DNA from 3 places in the Pseudoalteromonas sp. CR1 genome. Region 2 is predicted to be linked to each of the others. Evidence: predicted binding sites of a transcription regulator. Region 2 holds the regulator's gene; each other region holds the start of a gene.

Region 1 (6,357 bases), on a different contig from region 2:
TAATCAATAAGGCGCAGTATGAGCAAACCTTTAATATTAAAGTTATAGGGCTAGAAAATTTTAAATACATAGGTAAGCAGGTATTCACGGTTCAAGCAGGGCAATCTCACAATGAACCTTTGTCACTCGTTATGGATCCTTATGATTTAAAATTGCCTATAACAGAGTTTAATTTTGTGCTGTCACCAGTTAACGAACCGGATGAAACGATATCGCAATCGAGTAATTTTTTTAGAGCGCGATAAGTCGCACTTTCTAATTCGGTGCATATAGCCAATAACAAAAGCGGGTTTAGCCCGCTTTTAATTTATATAAGAAGAGTATGAGCAAATTTAGCTTTATAGATTTAACCCCAGATTTAATACTCGATGCGATAGAAACCATAGGCATTTATCCTGAGTCTGGGCTATTAGCGCTTAACAGTTATGAAAATAGAGTTTATCAATTCAAGGCCGAAGACGGTCTTCGTTACGTCGTAAAGTTTTATCGTCCCGAGCGCTGGAGTAAAGCACAAATTCAAGAAGAACATGACTTTGCTTTTGAATTGGCTGACGCTGAAGTACCCGTTGTAGCCCCTGTTTTACATAACGGACAAAGCTTGTTTGAACACCAGGGTTATATGTTTGTGGTTTTTCCAAGTGTGGGTGGGCGATTATTTGAAGTAGATAATTTAGATCAGCTTGATGTTATGGGACGTTTGATTGGTCGAATGCACCAAGTAGCTAAAACAAAACCATTTACTTACAGACCAACAATAAGCTGTGGTGAGTATTTACATACAGCTAAAGTTCATCTTCAAAAAAGTAACTTAGTGCCAATGGGATTAAGCACTGCTTTTTATACTATTTTAGATTTGGTAATTGAGCAGACACAAAAGCAGTATCAAGAAACAAATAGTATTCGCTTACATGGAGATTGCCACGCAGGCAATATATTATGGGCTGGCGATGCGTTAATGTTCGTAGATTTAGACGATAGTCGCCAGGGACCTGCGATTCAAGATTTATGGATGATGCTAAGTGGCGACAGGCCAACGCAACTGTTACAGTTAGACACCTTAGTTGGGGCGTATGAAGAATTCTGTGATTTTGACCACGCTCAACTCAAATTAATTGAACCGCTGCGAGCAATGCGTATTATTCATTACATGGGATGGGTGGCAAAAAGGTGGAGCGATCCTGCTTTCGTGCGGAACTTTTCATGGTTTGCTGATGACAAATACTGGGAGCAACAAATTTTAGCGCTTAAAGAACAACTTGCAGCTCTGCAAGAACCGCCGTTAAAATTATTGCCGTAATTTATTATTTAATGACAAGTACAACGAGATACTAATGCTTAAAAAATTAAAACTGAGCCTACTTCTTTTATGTTTACCATTTGCAGCCTTTGCTGCACAGTTTGAGGCTAATAACCAATACACTATTATTAAAACTGAAAAAAGCACAACACCCCAAGTAACAGAGTTCTTTTCATTTTATTGTCCGCACTGTTTTAAATTTGAACCAGTGGCTAAAGCAATTGAAAAAAAACTGCCGGAAGGTACTGAGTTTGTTAAAAGCCACGTTAACTTTTTAGGTGGTGTATCTCCACAAGCACAAAGTAACTTAAGCTTTGCTTACTTAATTGCCAAACAACAAGGCCAAGCACAAAATATAGCTGACCAAATTTTTAGAAGCATTCATATTCAAGGTGTGCCTTTAACAGAAGTTAAAGATCTTAAAAAGCTGTTGGAAGTTAACGGGATAGATAGCGACACTTTTGACCAAGCTATTGCAAGCATGCCAATTATTGCCGCAGAACAAGCAATGCAAGACAAACAAAATAAATATTCAAAATTAGGTGCATTAACTGGCGTACCTACTTTTATCGTTAACGATAAATACAAAATCAACATTAACACCATAAAAAACCAACAAGAACTTGATGAGTTAATTGCGTTTTTATTAGCATTATAAATTTTGGAGTATAAGTATGATTAAACTACTTAAAGCAGGGTTACTTGCATTAGTATTACCACTGGCAGCAACGAGCTTTGCGGCGACCTATGAAGAAGGCGTTCATTACGATGTTATTTCTGAACGCGCTACTAAAAAGCCAGAAGTAAAAGAGTTTTTCTCTTTTTACTGCCCGGCGTGTAATAACTACGAGTCATTGATCAGCGAATTTAAGCCTAAACTTGATAAAAATGTTAAGTTTAAAAAGAGTCACGTTGACTTTGTGGGTGTTCGTAACCCAGAAAACCAACAAATGATGAGCCAAGCATTAGCCACTGCAGAAGTACTTCCGCAAAAAGAAAAAATTATTGCAGCTATTTTTAATCATATTCACACAAAACGCGCTAAATTTAACGAATTAGCTGACGTAAAAGATGTGTTCGTTGCGCAAGGTGTTGATGGCGATAAATTTGATAAGTTATTTAAAAGCTTTTCGGTTCGTACATTAAGCTCTAAGATGAAACGCGACCAAGAGTACTTTAAAGAAAAAGGCGCCCTTCGTGGTGTTCCAACATTTATTGTAAACGGTAAGTATAAATTAAACTTAGGCCGTGAATCAGGTGTTACGGCACCTGAAGATATCAGCAAGTTAATTAATTACTTGGCAAGTAAGTAAAAGAATACAAAAAAGCTCCTTTATAGGAGCTTTTTTGTGCCTATAAGTTTTTACTCACCGTTATTTTTTCTGCAAATACACACCTGATTCTATATGATGTGTATAAGGGAACTGATCAAATATCGCAAAGCGCTTGACGTTATGAGTACGCGTTAAATGATCTAGATCGCGTTCCAGTGTGTCAGGGTTGCACGATATGTAAATAATATTTTCGTAGTTAGCCACTAAATCACAGGTCAATTCATCCATACCAGCGCGTGGCGGGTCGACTAAGATGGTTTGGCAATTGTAACTTTTTAAATCAATGCCATCTAGACGAGAAAAAGTACGTTCTCCATTCATCGCTTGAGTAAACTCTTCGCTCGACATACGTATAATATCGAGATTATCTACATTGTTCTTCTCGATATTGTATTGAGCAGAGTAAACAGATGACTTAGATATCTCAGTTGCTAGTACTTTATTAAAAGAGCCAGCTAGTGCAATAGAAAAGTTACCATTACCGCAGTAAAGCTCTAGTAAATCATTTTTAAGTGGTTTACATAAACCTTGTGCCCACTCAAGCATGCTTATATTTACTTTCGCATTAGGTTGCGTAAAGCTATTCTCTACTTGTTGGTAAACGAGTTCTTGGCCATTTACAGTTAATCGCTCTGTTACAAAGTCATCACCTAGCATTTCTTTTTGCTTACGTGCTCGGCCAATAAAGTCTATCTTATATTTTTCACTCAGCTTTGCCTTAAGCGCTTTAATTTCACGTAGCCATTCATCATCAAGCGGCTTGTGGTAAAGCAAGCTCACTAAAATTTCACCGCTGAGTGTAGACAGGTAATCTATTTGAAAAAGCTTTCGGCGTAAAACCTCACATGGCTTAAGGTTTTCAACCATTACTTGCATTATTTCACCAACAAGCGGTGCTGCAGGGTCAAACGTATCCACGCGTATTTTTTCTTTAGTTTGCTGATCGAACATTATATGAAACAGATCGTCTCCATCATGCCATACTCTAAACTCGGCACGTTGGCGGTAGTTAATTGGCTCCGAGCTAAACACTTCTAGCTGCTCCACACCAAAACGTTGAAACTGTGAAGTTATACGCTGTTCTTTTTCACTTAACTGCGCTTGGTACTGTGTGGTATCTATTTTAATAACTGCCATTCGCGTTATTGCCTTATCTAAGATCTGTTTATCGGCGCTATTGTAGGGAGCGGTTCGCATTTGTCTAGTTTTGGCAAGAATAAATGATGTTTTTTTACGCGGTTTACTTTAGTTTTTTATGCTCTGGCCGATAATAAAGTACGCACGCTCAGGAGACGAATCATGAAAATAGGCAACTATGGGTTTATACCAAGCCAGAATATAAACAAATTCAATAACAAAGCTGATGTACAACAACCTACCATCACGTCTCCGCAAGACAGTTATCAGCAACGAGGCAAAGAGTTGGCTGCTAAAGTCTTAGGCGATAAAATGGCAGAGCAGCTTGGTTTACCTGTTCAAGAAAAAAAGGCAGAAAAACCCCTTTTTGATTTTGAAGAAATTGTTAAAAATGTACTCGACTTTGTCACTGGCGCCGTTAATAAAGCAAAAGCTGATGGTGCCGATGACGATAAATTAAAAGGTATGTTAAGTGATGCCCGTAAGGGGGTTCAAATAGGTATTGATGACGCTGTTGATGAGCTCAAAGAGTCTGGCGTGCTAAACGATGAAACCCAAGAGGGGATCAATAAATCAAAAGAAGGCATTTTCAATGGCCTTGATGAGTTTGAAGATAATTTGTTCAACCCAATGCCCGCCAGTGTGGGGGTAACACAAGCACAGTATGCCAGTTTAAGTAATAATGCTCAGTACAGCTTTACAACCGCAGAAGGCGATGAAGTAACAATTAGTTTTGCCGATGCGTTTAAATCTCAGTCTGCTAGCAGTTATCAACGTGGTAAGGGAGGAGAGGCATTCGTAAGTGAATCATCACAATCGAGGGAGCTTTCATTTTCAATGTCAGTTAACGGCGACCTTAATGATAAAGAGCAAGAAGCAATTAATGAGTTGATGGAAAACCTACAAAACGTAAGTAAAACTTTTTTTAGCGGTGATTTAGATCAGGCATTTGAAGAAGCGCAAGAGCTTAGTTTAGGCAATGAGCAACTAGTTGCATTTTCAATGGACCTACGACAAACCAAAACGGTTGCTGCAATAAAAGGTTATGAAGAAAATAAACCGGCCCCAGAAAAAGTAATTGCAGATAAAATAGCGCCTTTTAATGATGATCTACGAGAGGCATTTTCTAAAGCCTCCGAGTTAGATATTCAAAATCAGTTATCAGGCATCATGCAATGGCTCAATGAGGACCAAAGTGAGATCGATAAGCTGGTTGATTATACAAAAGCTATGTTTGAAAACCTTAATAAGTTAAATAGCGCGGCAAAGCAAACAGCTGACGAGGTTTAGCCTTAACCTTAAACTACTTTCTTTTGCAAAAATCACATGGCAAACTGCCGTTCTAATCTAATTATAGGAACGGTCGTTTGTCAGCGCATATAATGGTTTTTGATTCAGGGATTGGTGGCACAACAGTACTTGAACATATAAAGCAACGTATCCCGAATGCTCAATATAGCTATTTCATGGATAATGCTTTCTTACCTTATGGGGCTCAGACACAACAAACAATCATTAATCGTTTGTGTTCGCTTATTCATTTTATTAAGTTAAACAAGCTAAACGTCGATTTAATTGTTATAGCGTGCAACACGGCATCTACGTCTGCATTAAGTGCCGTACGCAAAATTACAGATATACCCATTGTTGGTGTTGTACCAGCGATAAAACCCGCAGCAGAATTAACTCATTCAAACCACATTGCTTTACTGGCAACACCAGCCACAATAGCGAGCTCGTATACAAAAACACTAATAGCACAGCATGCCAGTAATGTAATCGTTAACTTATATAGTAGTGTTGAGTTGGTAAACCTTGCGGAACAGCTTTTTTTCAATGACTGCTTAGATACAATTAAATTGCATGCCGTGCTTGAAGATTTGAATATTGAAAAGCAAGTAGACGTACTTATATTAGGATGTACACACTTTCCCATACTTGCAAAACAAATTAGTGAATACTTTGAAAATAGTATTCAGCTGGTGGACTCCGGCGTAGCAATAGCAAGTAGGGTCAGTTATTTATTAGACGAATTAGGTTTATTAGCACAAAATATATCAGATATAAAAAAGCCGCTGCAATACTATGCAACGGCTAATGTGTTCAGTGATAAACTGGCGGTTAAGCTAGTTACGCTGATTGATCCGCCTGAGTTCGAAGGGCGTTAGCATCATCTTCTTGTTTTTGTTTTGCTTCACGTACTTTTAAAGTTCGTTGTTGAAACTCACTATCGTTCAAGTTAGCAATAGCATTGTCTGCGTCAGCTTGCGCCATTTCAACAAAACCAAAGCCACGACGTTTGCCTGTATTTTTATCCTTTAATAGACGAACGTTGAATACTTTACCTTGCTCTTCAAACAAAGCACGAACCACACCTTCGTTTGCACGGTAAGGAAGGTTACCAACGTAAAGTGTTTTAGTCTTCACTTCGGTCTCTTCTAAAACGTCAGACGACATAGCAGCAATAACTAGCCCACCTACTAACAGGCCAACAGCAAATACAATTGCAGGGTCAAGTTCTAAGCTATCAAGGACGAACTTAACAATAACAAAACCAACTACAGCAATAACAACAGAAAAGACAAAAGA
Region 2 (6,357 bases):
GATCAAAAAGACGAAGCACAATCGCTTGGTTATACCGTGGTAGATTCAGCCACAGTTGTGGCTACACATATTAGCCAGTTACTCACAAACAGTGCAGCACTGCTGTTAGGCCACGAGGAAGTACAGAACTTATTAGACATGTTAGGTAAAAGTCACCCTCGCTTAGTTGAAGGTTTAGTTCCTGACGTATTACCGTTAACTGTGATTGTAAAAGTACTACAAAACTTACTTAATGAAGGGGTTGCAATTCGCGACATGCGTTCAATTGTACAAACGCTTGTTGAGTATGGCCCGCGTAGTCAAGACCCCGATGTCTTAACGGCTGCAGTGCGTATTTCATTACGCCGATTAATAGTTCAAGATGCTGTAGGTATGTCGTCAGAAATCCCTGTCATAACCTTGGCGCCTGAGTTGGAACAGATGTTGCATCAGTCACTACAAAATGCAGGCGACGAAGGTGCCGGTATAGAACCAGGACTTGCAGAGCGACTTCAAGTGTCACTAAACGAAGCGCATCAAAACCAAGAAATGTCCGGTGAACCTTCAATATTGCTAACGTCGGGAATGTTACGCACTGTGTTATCTCGTTTTGTTAAGTACACCATCCCGGGTTTAAGGGTGATGTCTTATCAAGAGGTACCAGATGAAAGACAGATCAAGATAGTCAGCTCTGTAGGCCAACAATAAGATTTTAAAGGGGTTGAATCATGAAAATAAAACGTTTTTTTGCTAAAGATATGCGCACAGTACTTAAAGAAGTTAAAGACGAATTGGGTGTTGATGCGGTTATTATGTCGAATAAAAAGCTAGCTAACGGTGTCGAAATTGTAGCAGCAGTTGATTATGACAAAGCAGCCCCTAAAAAAAAGCAACCGCAAAGTGCGCCAGCACAAAGTTTTGCAAAGTCACAGCCAGTGCATAATTTTGTAAAACCAGAGCCACTTCGCGCTAAGCCAGAGCCACAAGCGAAAGTAGCTGATAGTCTTCAAGCATTATTAGAGCGTCAAGCTCCTCGTCCTCGCTCTGCAGAACTGGCTTCTATGTTTTCGCAATCAGGTATTGATACTACAGACAACTACCAAGAGCCAGTGCAAGAACAGCGTCCTCGACCTATATTTACCAATGAACGTCAAGCTTCAGCTCGTCCGCAAACACAAGCAGACAGCCTTGGGTTTGATGACCTAGAAAGTGATTTTGATGACCTTGATACCCCAGTGACAAACCGTCAAGAAACTAAACACAATGAAAGTGAGCAAATTTCGTCAATGCGTGATGAAATGAATGCCATTCGTCAGTTGTTAGAGCATCAAGTATCAGGGCTTATGCAACAAGACATGGCAAGACGCGACCCTACTCGTGCATGCATGATTGATCGTTTAGTTGGTATGGGTATAGATAAAGATGTTGCAGAGCAAATGGCGTGCTTTGTACCTGACGATGTGTCTCGTCAGCAAGGTTGGAAAGCACTTTTAACAATGGTTGAAGATCAGATGCAGACAACCAATAACGAAATTTTACGTCAAGGCGGCGTATACGCTTTGGTTGGCCCAACTGGGGTTGGTAAAACAACCACAGTTGCTAAATTAGCTGCACTTGGTGCACAAAAGTACGGTGCAGACAAAGTCGCTTTAATCACAACCGACACATACAGAATTGGTGCTTATGAGCAACTTGCTACGTATGGTCGAATTATAGGCTGTGGCGTTAAGCAAGTTAAAGATGCTAATGAATTAGCTGAAGTTTTATATCATTTACGAAATAAACGACTAGTATTAATTGATACTGCGGGTATGAGCCAACGCGACTTACGTTTAACTGAGCAGCTTAATACTCTTATGCGTAACCAGCGCGTTGATATTCGTAGTTATTTAGTGCTCAGTGCAACATCGCAAATACACGTGTTGCAAGAAACCGTTAGACACTTTAAGAAAGTGCAGTTAAGTGGTTGTATATTCACCAAATTAGACGAATCTTTAAGTTTAGGTGAGATTATTAGTATTGCGATTCAAAATCGCCTTCCAATAGGGTATCTTACTAACGGTCAACGAGTACCAGAAGATATTCGAGTTGCAAATGCTGAAAAACTAGTTAAAAAGGCTGAGCAACTCTATTTAAAAAGAGCAAAAGCACAACATTCAAGGCACCAAGCAGTGGCGCCAAGCACAGTAGGGATGTATGATTAACACAGTATTAGATCAAGCAAGTGGCCTGCGCAAAATGAGTCAAAACAATAACAACGGCGTAAAAGTTATCGCTGTCACTGGCGGTAAAGGTGGAGTAGGAAAAACAAATGTTTCTCTTAATACTGCAATTGCATTAGGCCAGCAAGGTAACAGAGTATTGGTTCTTGATGCCGATTTAGGCTTAGCAAACTGTGACGTTATGCTAGGGCTGCGTGTTGAACGTAACTTATCACATGTTTTATCTGGTGAATGCGAACTTGATGAAATTCTAGTTGAAGGCCCCGCAGGTATTAAAATTGTACCCGCGACGTCGGGTTCTCAAAGTATGGTTGAATTGTCGCCTTCAGAGCATGCGGGACTCATCAGAGCTTTTAGCGAATTAAATACAGAATTTGATATTTTAATTGTAGATACTGCAGCAGGTATTTCTGACATGGTGCTGAGTTTTTCCCGCGCAGCACAAGATGTCATGGTTGTTGTATGCGACGAGCCCACATCAATAACAGATGCCTACGCGCTGATAAAAGTATTGAGCCGTGAGCATGGTGTATATAAATTTAAAATTGTTGCAAATATGGTCCGCAGCATGCGTGAAGGGCAAGAGCTATTTGCTAAACTTTCCAAAGTAACCGATCGTTTTTTAGATGTATCAATGGACTTGGTTGCAACGGTTCCCTACGACGAAAATATGCGTAAGGCAACACGCCGTCAAAAAGTTATTGTAGAACTTTTTCCAAATTCGCCTGCGGCACTGGCGTTTCAAGCGCTAGCAACAAAAGCAGTTAAATGGCCAATACCTAACCAACCATCGGGTCATCTGGAGTTTTTCATAGAGAAACTAGTAAACGGCTAATTATGACAACATTGGTGAATAAAGTTATGGGATATCAATCAGCACAAAATTTAAATGTGATTGTTGAAAAACATGCATCACTCGTCAAAAAAGTGGCATGTCACCTTATAGCGCGTTTACCTGCCAGCGTTCAGCTGGACGATTTAATACAATCAGGCATGATTGGCCTGATTGAAGCATCTAAGAGCTTTGATGCAACCAAAGGCGCCAGCTTTGAAACTTTTGCAGGGATTCGTATTCGTGGCGCAATGCTTGACGAAATGCGACGCGGCGATTGGGCACCCCGTTCGGTGCATCGCAAAAGCCGTTTGGTGGCTGAAACAATTGCTTTTTTAGAAAAAAGCTTAAGCCGTGAGCCTACAGATATAGAAGTTGCTGAAAAACTTGAAATTTCGTTAAATGAGTACCATCATATCTTAAACGATGTAAATGCAAGTAAAGTACTAGGTATAGAAGACCTTGGTGTCGACGAGGATGTCATCAGTCCAGTTGATCAAGATTTAGCGCTAGACAAACCGTTTAATAACGTTAAAAATGAGCGGTTTAATGAGTCTTTATTAGGTGCGATAAAATCTTTGCCAGAGCGAGATGCAATGGTGCTGTCTTTGTACTATAACGATGAAATGAATTTAAAAGAAATAGGGCATATACTCGATGTAAGCGAATCGCGTGTAAGTCAAATACATGGTCAGGCGATGATTAAGCTCAAAGCTAAAATCAATGACTGGATAAATTAGTAGTAAGTAAACAAGGTTAAGACCTCACTGGGGGATGTTTTGGATAAAAACATGAAAATTCTGGTTGTTGACGATTTTTCAACAATGAGACGTATTATTAAAAATCTGTTGCGTGACTTAGGTTTCACTAATGTTCAAGAAGCAGACGATGGGTCAACCGCTTTGCCAATGCTACAAAATCAAGTATTTGATTTTGTTGTTACCGATTGGAATATGCCAGGAATGCAGGGTATAGACCTACTAAGAGCAATACGTGCGGATGATAAGCTTAAACACATTCCGGTATTGATGGTAACGGCTGAAGCTAAAAAAGAACAAATTATAGCGGCAGCACAGGCAGGTGTTAATGGTTATATTGTTAAGCCATTTACTGCTGGAACACTCAAAACTAAATTAGAAAAAGTATTTGAACGTTTAGGCTAATGATAGGGGGAGAGGCTTATGTCAGCACTTGCTGCGCCTCAAATAACTTTAGAACAAGCTCGTCAGCTCGTTGTTTATCTAGAAAACGGTGAGCAAGACAAAGCCAATCAGTTAATTTTAGATACTGCTTCTAAGGAGCAATCTGAAATATTTGCTGAAGTTGGAAAGTTAACCCGTCAATTGCATGAAGCTTTAAAAAGCTTCGAGCTAGACACTCGCTTAACTGACTTAACTACCGATGCGATTCCAGATGCAAAAAAACGGCTTAATTATGTTATAGAAATGACAGAAAATGCCGCAAATAAAACAATGGATGCTGTTGAGGCTAGCCTACCAATTGCTCAGCAGTTGGCGGATGAGATATCTCATATCAAACCGACATGGGATCGCCTAATGAATCGAGAGATTGAGTTAGGAGAGTTTAAATCGTTATGCCACAGCATTGATAAGTTTATGAACAAATCTCATCATAAAACCGATGAGCTGCAAAGTTTGATGACAAATGTACTTATGGCGCAAGACTATCAAGATTTAACCGGGCAAGTTATTCGCCGGGTTATTGAGCTTGTTAGAGAAGTCGAAGAAAGTTTGATCCATCTTTTGACTGCCTTTGCTGATCAAAACGACGGTAAAGCCGAAAAAATAGAACAACAAAAAACAAATGAACCATTAGACGAACAAACTTTAGCAGGTCCAGAAGGCCCTATTATTGATAAAGAATCACGTAATGATGTTGTATCTGATCAAGATGAAGTCGATGATCTTTTATCAAGTTTGGGCTTCTAAGAGGAGAGTAACTGCATGTTTGAAGTCGATGAAGATATTTTACAAGACTTTCTTGTAGAGGCAGGAGAAATCCTAGAGCTTTTATCTGAACAGTTAGTTGAGCTGGAAAACAATCCAGAAGACACCGAATTACTCAATGCCATATTTAGAGGGTTTCACACTGTAAAAGGTGGTGCTGGGTTTTTAGCCATGACGGAGTTAGTTGACGCATGTCATGGTGCAGAAAATGTATTCGATTTACTCAGACAGGGTGTACGAACAGTTAACTCTGAGTTAATGGATGTGATTTTGCAGGCACTCGACACTATTAACGAGATGTTTGCTACCATTCAAAACCGCGATAAACCTGAGCCTGCCGATCCCGAACTACTTGAAGTTCTTCACAAACTGGGCTTGCCTCCAACAGAGGAAGAGCTTGCTGGTGAATCTCCATTTGACACGGCAGATGAGCCTCAACATGAAGCTTTAGAAACGCCTGCGGCAGAAGAAACTTCATCAGCAGATGAAGAAGACCCATTTGCCTTTGATGAGTTATTTAGCGGCGGTTCAGCTGCGCAAAGCGATGAAGAAACTCAGATAGATGAAATAACAGAAGATGAATTCGAAAACCTACTCGACGAGCTACACGGGAAAGGTCAAAGCCCAATAGCTGAAAGTTCGCCAAGTAGCAGTGATGTCAGTGGAGACATTACAGATGATGAGTTTGATAATCTACTTGATGAACTCCATGGCGTTGGAAGTTTTGGCGCTGTTGCCGCTAGTGAGCCTGCAAAAGAGCAACCAGCAAGTAATAATCCAGTAGAAAATACTGCAACGGCATCAACAAATACATCGGCAAGTAATACTAGCGATGATGAAATTAGTGATGATGAATTTGAGGCTTTACTAGATGAACTTCATGGCACCGGCGCCCCTAAATCAATAGAGAGTCCTGCAGCTTCAGAGTCTAAGCCAGCGCCAAAACCCGCGGCTAAGGTAAGTGAGCCTGTTAAAAAGCCTGAACCTGTAAAAGCTGCTGCGCCAAAACCAGTGCAAAAGCCTGCAGAAAAACCGGTAGCAAAAGCAGCGCCTGCTCCAGCGCCTGCAGCTGTGAAAAAACCAGCTCCTCCTCAAGCAGAAACAACAGTCCGAGTTGACACAAAACGCCTAGACCAAATAATGAATATGGTGGGTGAGCTTGTACTTGTTCGTAACAGGTTGGTAAGTTTAGCAACAAACTCAGAAAGTGAAGCAATGGGTAAAGCCATTTCTAACTTAGATGTTGTGACGGCTGATATCCAAGGCGCAGTAATGCAAACGCGAATGCAGCCAATTAAAAAGGTATTTGGCCGCTTCCCTCGCGTTGTTCGTGACTTAGCACGAAGCTTAAATAAAG
Region 3 (6,357 bases), on a different contig from region 2:
CCAAGTAGATCGTTTTGATCGTTACACACTGCGTTACCAAACATGGCAACATAAATTTGAACGTGAACAATCGCCTATTAAAGGGTTAATTGGTCAGCGTGCTAATCTTATACCCCACCAGCTTTATATTGCCCAAGAAGTAGGTAAACGTTTCGCACCACGCGTACTTTTATCTGATGAAGTAGGCCTTGGTAAAACGATTGAAGCAGGCATGATACTGCATCAGCAAATTATTAGTGGCCGCGCAAGCCGCGTACTTATTGTTGTACCTGAAAACCTGCAGCACCAATGGTTAGTCGAAATGCTACGCCGCTTTAACTTACGTTTTTCTATTTTTGATGAAGAGCGTTGCGACGAAGCCTTTGCCGATTCACCAAACGTATTTGATACAGAGCAGCTTGTGCTTACAAGCCTTGAGTTTTTAACCAAGAAAAAACGCTGGTTTGAACAAGCCACATTGGCTGATTGGGATCTATTAGTTGTTGATGAAGCACACCACTTAAGCATTAATAACGGTAAACCAAGCACTGAATATCAACGCATGGCTGAGCTTAGCCAAGATATCCCTGGCCTTATTTTACTTACTGCAACACCAGATCAGCTAGGCCATAGCAGTCACTTTGCGCGCTTACAATTACTCGACCCAGACCGCTTTTACGACTATGACGTATTTAAAGAAGAAGAAGCAAATTACAAAGACGTAGCGCAAGCGGCAAACCAGTTATTACAAGATCAAGCTCTTGACGATAATGCAAAAGCAACGCTTATTGAGCTATTAAAAGAAACCGACATTACCGTTATTCTTGAAAAAGCGCAGCAAGGCGATTTACCAGCGCGTAAAGAAATACTTAATATGTTGCTCGATCGTCACGGTACTGGCCGTATATTATTCAGAAACAGCCGCAGTGGCATTGATGGCTACCCAAGCCGCAAATTACATGCTTACCCTATGGCATTGCCAAAACAGTACAAAACGGCCATGTCTGTACTTGGTAGCATGAGCGGTATTCAAAATGCAGAACTAAGTGCACATCGCGCTCTTTTCCCTGAAAAAATATTTCAAGAGTTTGAAGGCGAAAGCGCAAGCTGGGGATTATTTGACCCACGTGTAGATTGGTTAATCGACACGCTTAAAACACTAAAACATGAAAAAGTTTTACTTATTTGTGCAAAAGCCGAAACCGCCATTAGCCTTGAGCAAATACTGCGTGAACGCGAAGCAATTAAAGCCTCGGTTTTCCACGAAGGTATGTCAATTATAGAGCGTGACCGCGCAGCAGCATTTTTTGCCGACGAATACGACAACGCACAAATACTATTGTGTTCAGAAATTGGCTCTGAAGGTCGTAACTTCCAGTTTTCGCATCATTTAGTGTTGTTTGATTTACCGCTAAACCCTGATTTACTTGAGCAACGTATTGGCCGTTTGGACCGCATTGGGCAAACGCAAGATGTGAATATTCACGTACCGTACTTTGAAAACACAGCGCAAGAAGTATTACTGCGTTGGTACAACGAAGGCCTTGATGCGTTTGAAACAACATCAACTACAGGGCAATTATTGTATAAAGAGTTTCGCGACGATTTACTTGAATACATTTCAGCGCATAACTGTGATGAAGACGAGCTAGATCCACTGCTTGAACAAGTTGCTCAGCAAAATGCTGTGCTACGTAAAAAAATGGAAAGCGGGCGAGATCGTTTATTAGAGCTGCATTCTTCTGGCCAAGGTGCTGCTGACTCTCTGGTTACTGACATAGAAAAACTCGATAACCAGTTTGAACTGCCAAGTTACATGATCAACGTGTTCGACACTTTTGGTGTAAGCCAAGAGGATAAAGGCGAGAACACCATTATTTTAAAGCCTACTGAACACATGTTAAACGCGTCATTCCCATCGCTTAAAGATGATGGAATGACAGTTACATTTGACCGCGATACCGCACTTTCACAAGAAGATGTACACTTTATTAGTTGGGATCACCCAATGGTACAAGGCACAATGGACATGATTTGTGACGATGACTTTGGTAGCGCATCGGTAGCCTTACTTAAAAACAAAAAACTTCCCGCGGGCACTTTTTTTGTTGAGTTGATATTTGTTGCCGAAGCAATGGCGCCTAAAGTATTGCAAGTGGGCCGCTTTTTACCCCCTACGCCTATTCGTATATTACTTGATAAAGCCAGCAATAACTTAGGCGAAAACGTCGCATTTGACGGGTTTAACCAACAGCTTTCAGCCGTCGGTCGTCAAACAGCAAGTAAACTGGCAGGTGCATTGCAAAGCGCAATTCACCCAATGATCACGACTGCAAAAGACATGGCACAAGAAAAACTCGATGTTATTCGTGCAGCGTCGCTAGCTAAAATGCAAAGCACGCTAATTGAAGAACAATCTCGTTTAGAAGCCCTTAAACAAATTAACCCGAATATTCGCCAAGAAGAAATTACTTTCTTTGATAAGCAGCGCAGCGAGTTGACTACGCACATTGAAAAAGCGCAGTTACAACTAGATGCAATTCGCTTAATAGTTGTTTCTCACTAGGGGTTTTTGAGCTTTAAGTTTATAGCTGTCAGTCGTTAGTAAAAATGACAGCTTAATAAAGCGCGGTATTTATACCGCGCTTTTTTATATTCAAAAAATGCATATAAATTAGAAGCCTTTGTACAGACTATCAATGTTTTCCTTGAGCCTTTGCCCTTGCTCCCCTAAAATAGTGCCCTTCAAAATCATTAAGGTCGGCCGTGTTAGTTAATTACAATCCCCCAATGAACCCGTATTTAACCATACTTTTTCAAGACGACGACTTGCTCATTGTTAATAAACCCAGCGAATTATTGACCGTACCTGGTAAAGATCCTAAACATGCCGACAGCTTAATTAACCGAGTGAATCGCGTGTTTCCAACCGCACGAATTGTTCACCGCCTTGATATGGCAACTTCCGGCATACTTTGCCTTGCTATGAATAAAGCTGCCCATAGGCATTTAAGCATGCAGTTTCAAGAACGTGAAACTGCTAAGCGGTATATTGCTCGCGTATTTGGGCAACTTGAACAAGACAATGGTTCTGTTGACTTGCCACTTATTTGCGACTGGCCTAATCGCCCAAAGCAAATGGTGGATCATGAAAATGGTAAGCCATCGCTCACTCACTATAAAATACTTGAACGAGAAGAAAGCGCCACTCGCGTAGAGCTCACTCCTATTACTGGTCGTTCACATCAATTACGTGTACATATGCTAAGCCTTGGCCATCCTATTCTAGGTGACAGACTCTATGCCCACACAGAGGCGCTTGCAGCCGCTCCGCGTTTACAACTTCACGCACAAATGTTGCAACTAAAACACCCAGTCACCGAGCAAATAATGACCTTCGAAGCAGAACCCGAGTTTTAACGGGCTCAATTACTTAGCAAAGGGTTAAACTTTTAGTTAAACATGCCGATACCTAACTAATGACCACTAGCTGAGCGTGTTATGGTGTTTTTGCAATTAATTAAAAAGACTTTGTGTTACATGGCATATAGCTGCGTGGCCATTTTAGTAATGCCTGCAACTGCCGCTGAACATATTGCTCCGCCTTCTTTTTCGAGTGTTGAAAATAGCGATATTAAACGCCTTCTACCCAGCGATGAAGTGAAAACCTTATTGGCAGGTGAAACTGAGTTTTTAAGTTTGCACAGTGAATACATGAGTGCTGATTTTAGAGGGACTGTATTACTGATCCCCGACTGGCAATCAACCCCTACCAATAATTCAGGAATGAGTTACTTACGCAAGGAGCTTAACAATTTAGGCTACACCACCTATGCGATGACCACCCCTGATATTGATTGGCAAGCGAGTAAAATAGCAGAGACGGCCGCAGAAACAGCACCAAGCACTGCCACTGAAACAGAGAGTCAAGCCAACAGTGAATCAGAGCAGCCTAATGTTTCAAGTAAAAATGAAGCGCCTCACCATGTGGATGCTATTGAAGCCGTCAGTGATGAAGTACTCGACAACTACAAATTAAATTTACTGGCGCGCTACAAAGCCCTTTACCAAACAGCGATGGAAGAGCCTAGCAATATTGTTATTATTGCCCAAGGCACCAGTGCAGGGGTATTGACTGAATATTATGCAGATTTTCCGCAAGAACGCGTGGATGCGTTTATTAGTTTAAGTAGCTATTTACCCAATGCAAAACGCAATAAAAGCCTAAACCAAACAACGTCTCTTGTTACGCCTGCCCTTTTAGATATTTATTACGCCGGCGACAATCGCGATATTTTAATTAACCTAAAGAATCGCCAGCGCTGGGTTAACCGAAACGCTAAATTCGACTACCGCCAGCGCCAATTATTTGGGCTTCGTGATCAGCCGCAACAACATGCTCGGCTAACAAAAGAAATAGACGGCTTTTTACGCCGCCTTTTTTAAATATTCATAGGCCGCTTGAATATCTTGGCTTTTTTTAACGGCTAATTCCATCATATGCTTTGGTAAACCTTGCGATACTAATTTATCTGGGTGGTGTTGCGCCATTAACTTACGGTAAGCTACTTTTACTTCTCGCTCTGTTGCTCCTTCGTTAAGCCCTAAAAGCCCAAGCGCTTGAGTACGATTCATGTTGTTATTAGGTGGCACATGATGGCCTGAACCTTCTTTATAACTGCTACTTTGCCCTTGCTGCTGTTGATAACGCTGTTGCTGTTTTCTAAAATTAAACTCAGCTTGATAGCGTTTAAGCACAAACGCAAAATGAGTTTTAGAAATGCCTAGCTGTTTACTTACTTCACTCAGTAATTGCTTTTCTTGCTCAGCCAAAATGCCATCAGAAAACGCCATTTGAATTTGTATTTCTAAAAATAATTGCAGTAAATCATGACGCTTAGCAAAACGTTCTTTAAAATCATGAACGGTTTCTTTTAATGAAAAGTCACTTTGCTTACCCGCCTGAAACGCATGCTGAGCTTCGCGGCGCTCTTCGCCTTTTAAGCCCATTTCATCCATAAATAAGCTGGCGGCTTTTATATGTACTTCGCTTACTCGGCCGTTAGACTTTGCAATATGGCCCATCACTGCAAAGCAGCTGGAAAAAAATAACGCTTGGCGTTGATGAACATCGTCACCATTAAATAAACTTGAAAAGCCACCTGCTTTATCAAAATTATTTTTTAAACTTTTATCAAATAAATGCCCTAGATATAGACCTAAAATAGCACCAAAAATTTTGCCAAACATAAAGCCAAAACAAAATCCGAGTATTTTTCCCCACATGTAAACTGCTACTCCTATTAATTATGTGTCGGCCTGCGCCAAGCGCTCATTTAATGCCGTTAAACGCGCTGGTGTGCCTATGTCGTCCCAACTACCAATATAAAGCTCTGTTGACACTAAGTGTTTGCTTAGTTTTTCTCGTAGTAACGGCCCAAGTGGAAGAATGCCTGGCTCTAAACCATTAAAAAAATCAGCCTGATAACGGCTAATACCCGAGAACGTATACTTTGGACTCTCAGGCGATAAATGACTCAATGCAAAATCGCCATCAGGATTATGAGGTGGATTTTCAATAAGCACCAAATGCGCCTCTCCTGGCTGCAAATGCAATTGCATAAGTGAGCTTACATCGTAATCGGTAAATACATCGCCATTAATCACAATAAACGATTCACCTAATAAGGGAAGTGCTTGAATAATTCCCCCTGCGGTTTCAAGGCCGCCTTCAACCTCTTGGCTATACACAATACTTACACCAAATTGACTACCATCTTTGAAGTACGCTTTAATTTTATCACCTTGCCATGCAAGATTTATCACTATGTCGGTAATACCTGCGGCCTTCAAATTATTAACATGGTGCTCTATTAATGGTTTATTTTGCACTTTAAGCATAGGCTTAGGCATAGCGTGAGTGAGCGGCATCATACGCTGCCCACGTCCTGCAGCTAGAATCATGGCTTTCATAAGCTTACCTGCTCTAATTTTTTAATCACTTTTGGCGCTATTGTATTTTTAACCCAATCACCGAGCGCATTGAGCTCAGGGTAACGTGCAGCAATTTCTGTAATATACTCAAGGGTGGGCAAAATATTAGCTAAATAACCTGTTTTACCATCACGTAAATACAGCCGGCAAAATATACCAGCGGCTTTTAAATGACGCTGTAAACCGGTTAAGTCAAACCAAACTTTAAATTGCTCAAACGACGTGTTAGCGACTAAGCCTTGACGTTTAAATTCGTTATAACCAAATACTAATAGTTGAGCGAGCTCATCATCAGGTAGCTTAAAATAGCAATCGCGTAATAACGAAACTAAATCGTAACAAAGCGGCCCGCGCACGGTGTCTTGGTAATCTATTATCGCCCAC

Evidence for each region. Region 2 encodes FliA, which starts transcription of late flagellar genes. Its sites were predicted from a motif close to CTAAAGNTNNNNNNNNNNNNGCCGATA; they were not measured.
Region 1: the regulator FliA is predicted to act here: its motif matches at 3,875-3,901, upstream of KZZ04_RS18060 (DUF5610 domain-containing protein).
Region 3: the regulator FliA is predicted to act here: its motif matches at 3,424-3,450, upstream of KZZ04_RS07835 (DUF3530 family protein).

What each region holds. Positions count from the first base shown of each region.
Region 1 is NZ_JAHXRM010000030.1:440-6,796, reverse strand. Features, by position in the region: gene ccoG (cytochrome c oxidase accessory protein CcoG) at 1-245, shown strand, start outside; gene KZZ04_RS18080 (serine/threonine protein kinase) at 323-1,297, shown strand; gene KZZ04_RS18075 (thiol:disulfide interchange protein DsbA/DsbL) at 1,332-1,955, shown strand; gene KZZ04_RS18070 (thiol:disulfide interchange protein DsbA/DsbL) at 1,972-2,610, shown strand; gene trmA (tRNA (uridine(54)-C5)-methyltransferase TrmA) at 2,671-3,768, opposite strand; gene KZZ04_RS18060 (DUF5610 domain-containing protein) at 3,931-5,058, shown strand; gene murI (glutamate racemase) at 5,136-5,936, shown strand; gene KZZ04_RS18050 (RNA-binding protein) at 5,899-6,357, opposite strand, start outside.
Region 2 is NZ_JAHXRM010000001.1:455,033-461,389, forward strand. Features, by position in the region: gene flhA (flagellar biosynthesis protein FlhA) at 1-687, shown strand, start outside; gene flhF (flagellar biosynthesis protein FlhF) at 708-2,183, shown strand; gene KZZ04_RS02140 (MinD/ParA family protein) at 2,176-3,036, shown strand; gene KZZ04_RS02145 (RNA polymerase sigma factor FliA) at 3,063-3,773, shown strand; gene cheY (chemotaxis response regulator CheY) at 3,813-4,196, shown strand; gene KZZ04_RS02155 (protein phosphatase CheZ) at 4,215-4,982, shown strand; gene KZZ04_RS02160 (chemotaxis protein CheA) at 4,998-6,357, shown strand, end outside.
Region 3 is NZ_JAHXRM010000006.1:164,051-170,407, forward strand. Features, by position in the region: gene rapA (RNA polymerase-associated protein RapA) at 1-2,545, shown strand, start outside; gene rluA (bifunctional tRNA pseudouridine(32) synthase/23S rRNA pseudouridine(746) synthase RluA) at 2,746-3,399, shown strand; gene KZZ04_RS07835 (DUF3530 family protein) at 3,520-4,425, shown strand; gene djlA (co-chaperone DjlA) at 4,408-5,265, opposite strand; gene murU (N-acetylmuramate alpha-1-phosphate uridylyltransferase MurU) at 5,287-5,952, opposite strand; gene KZZ04_RS07850 (aminoglycoside phosphotransferase family protein) at 5,949-6,357, opposite strand, start outside.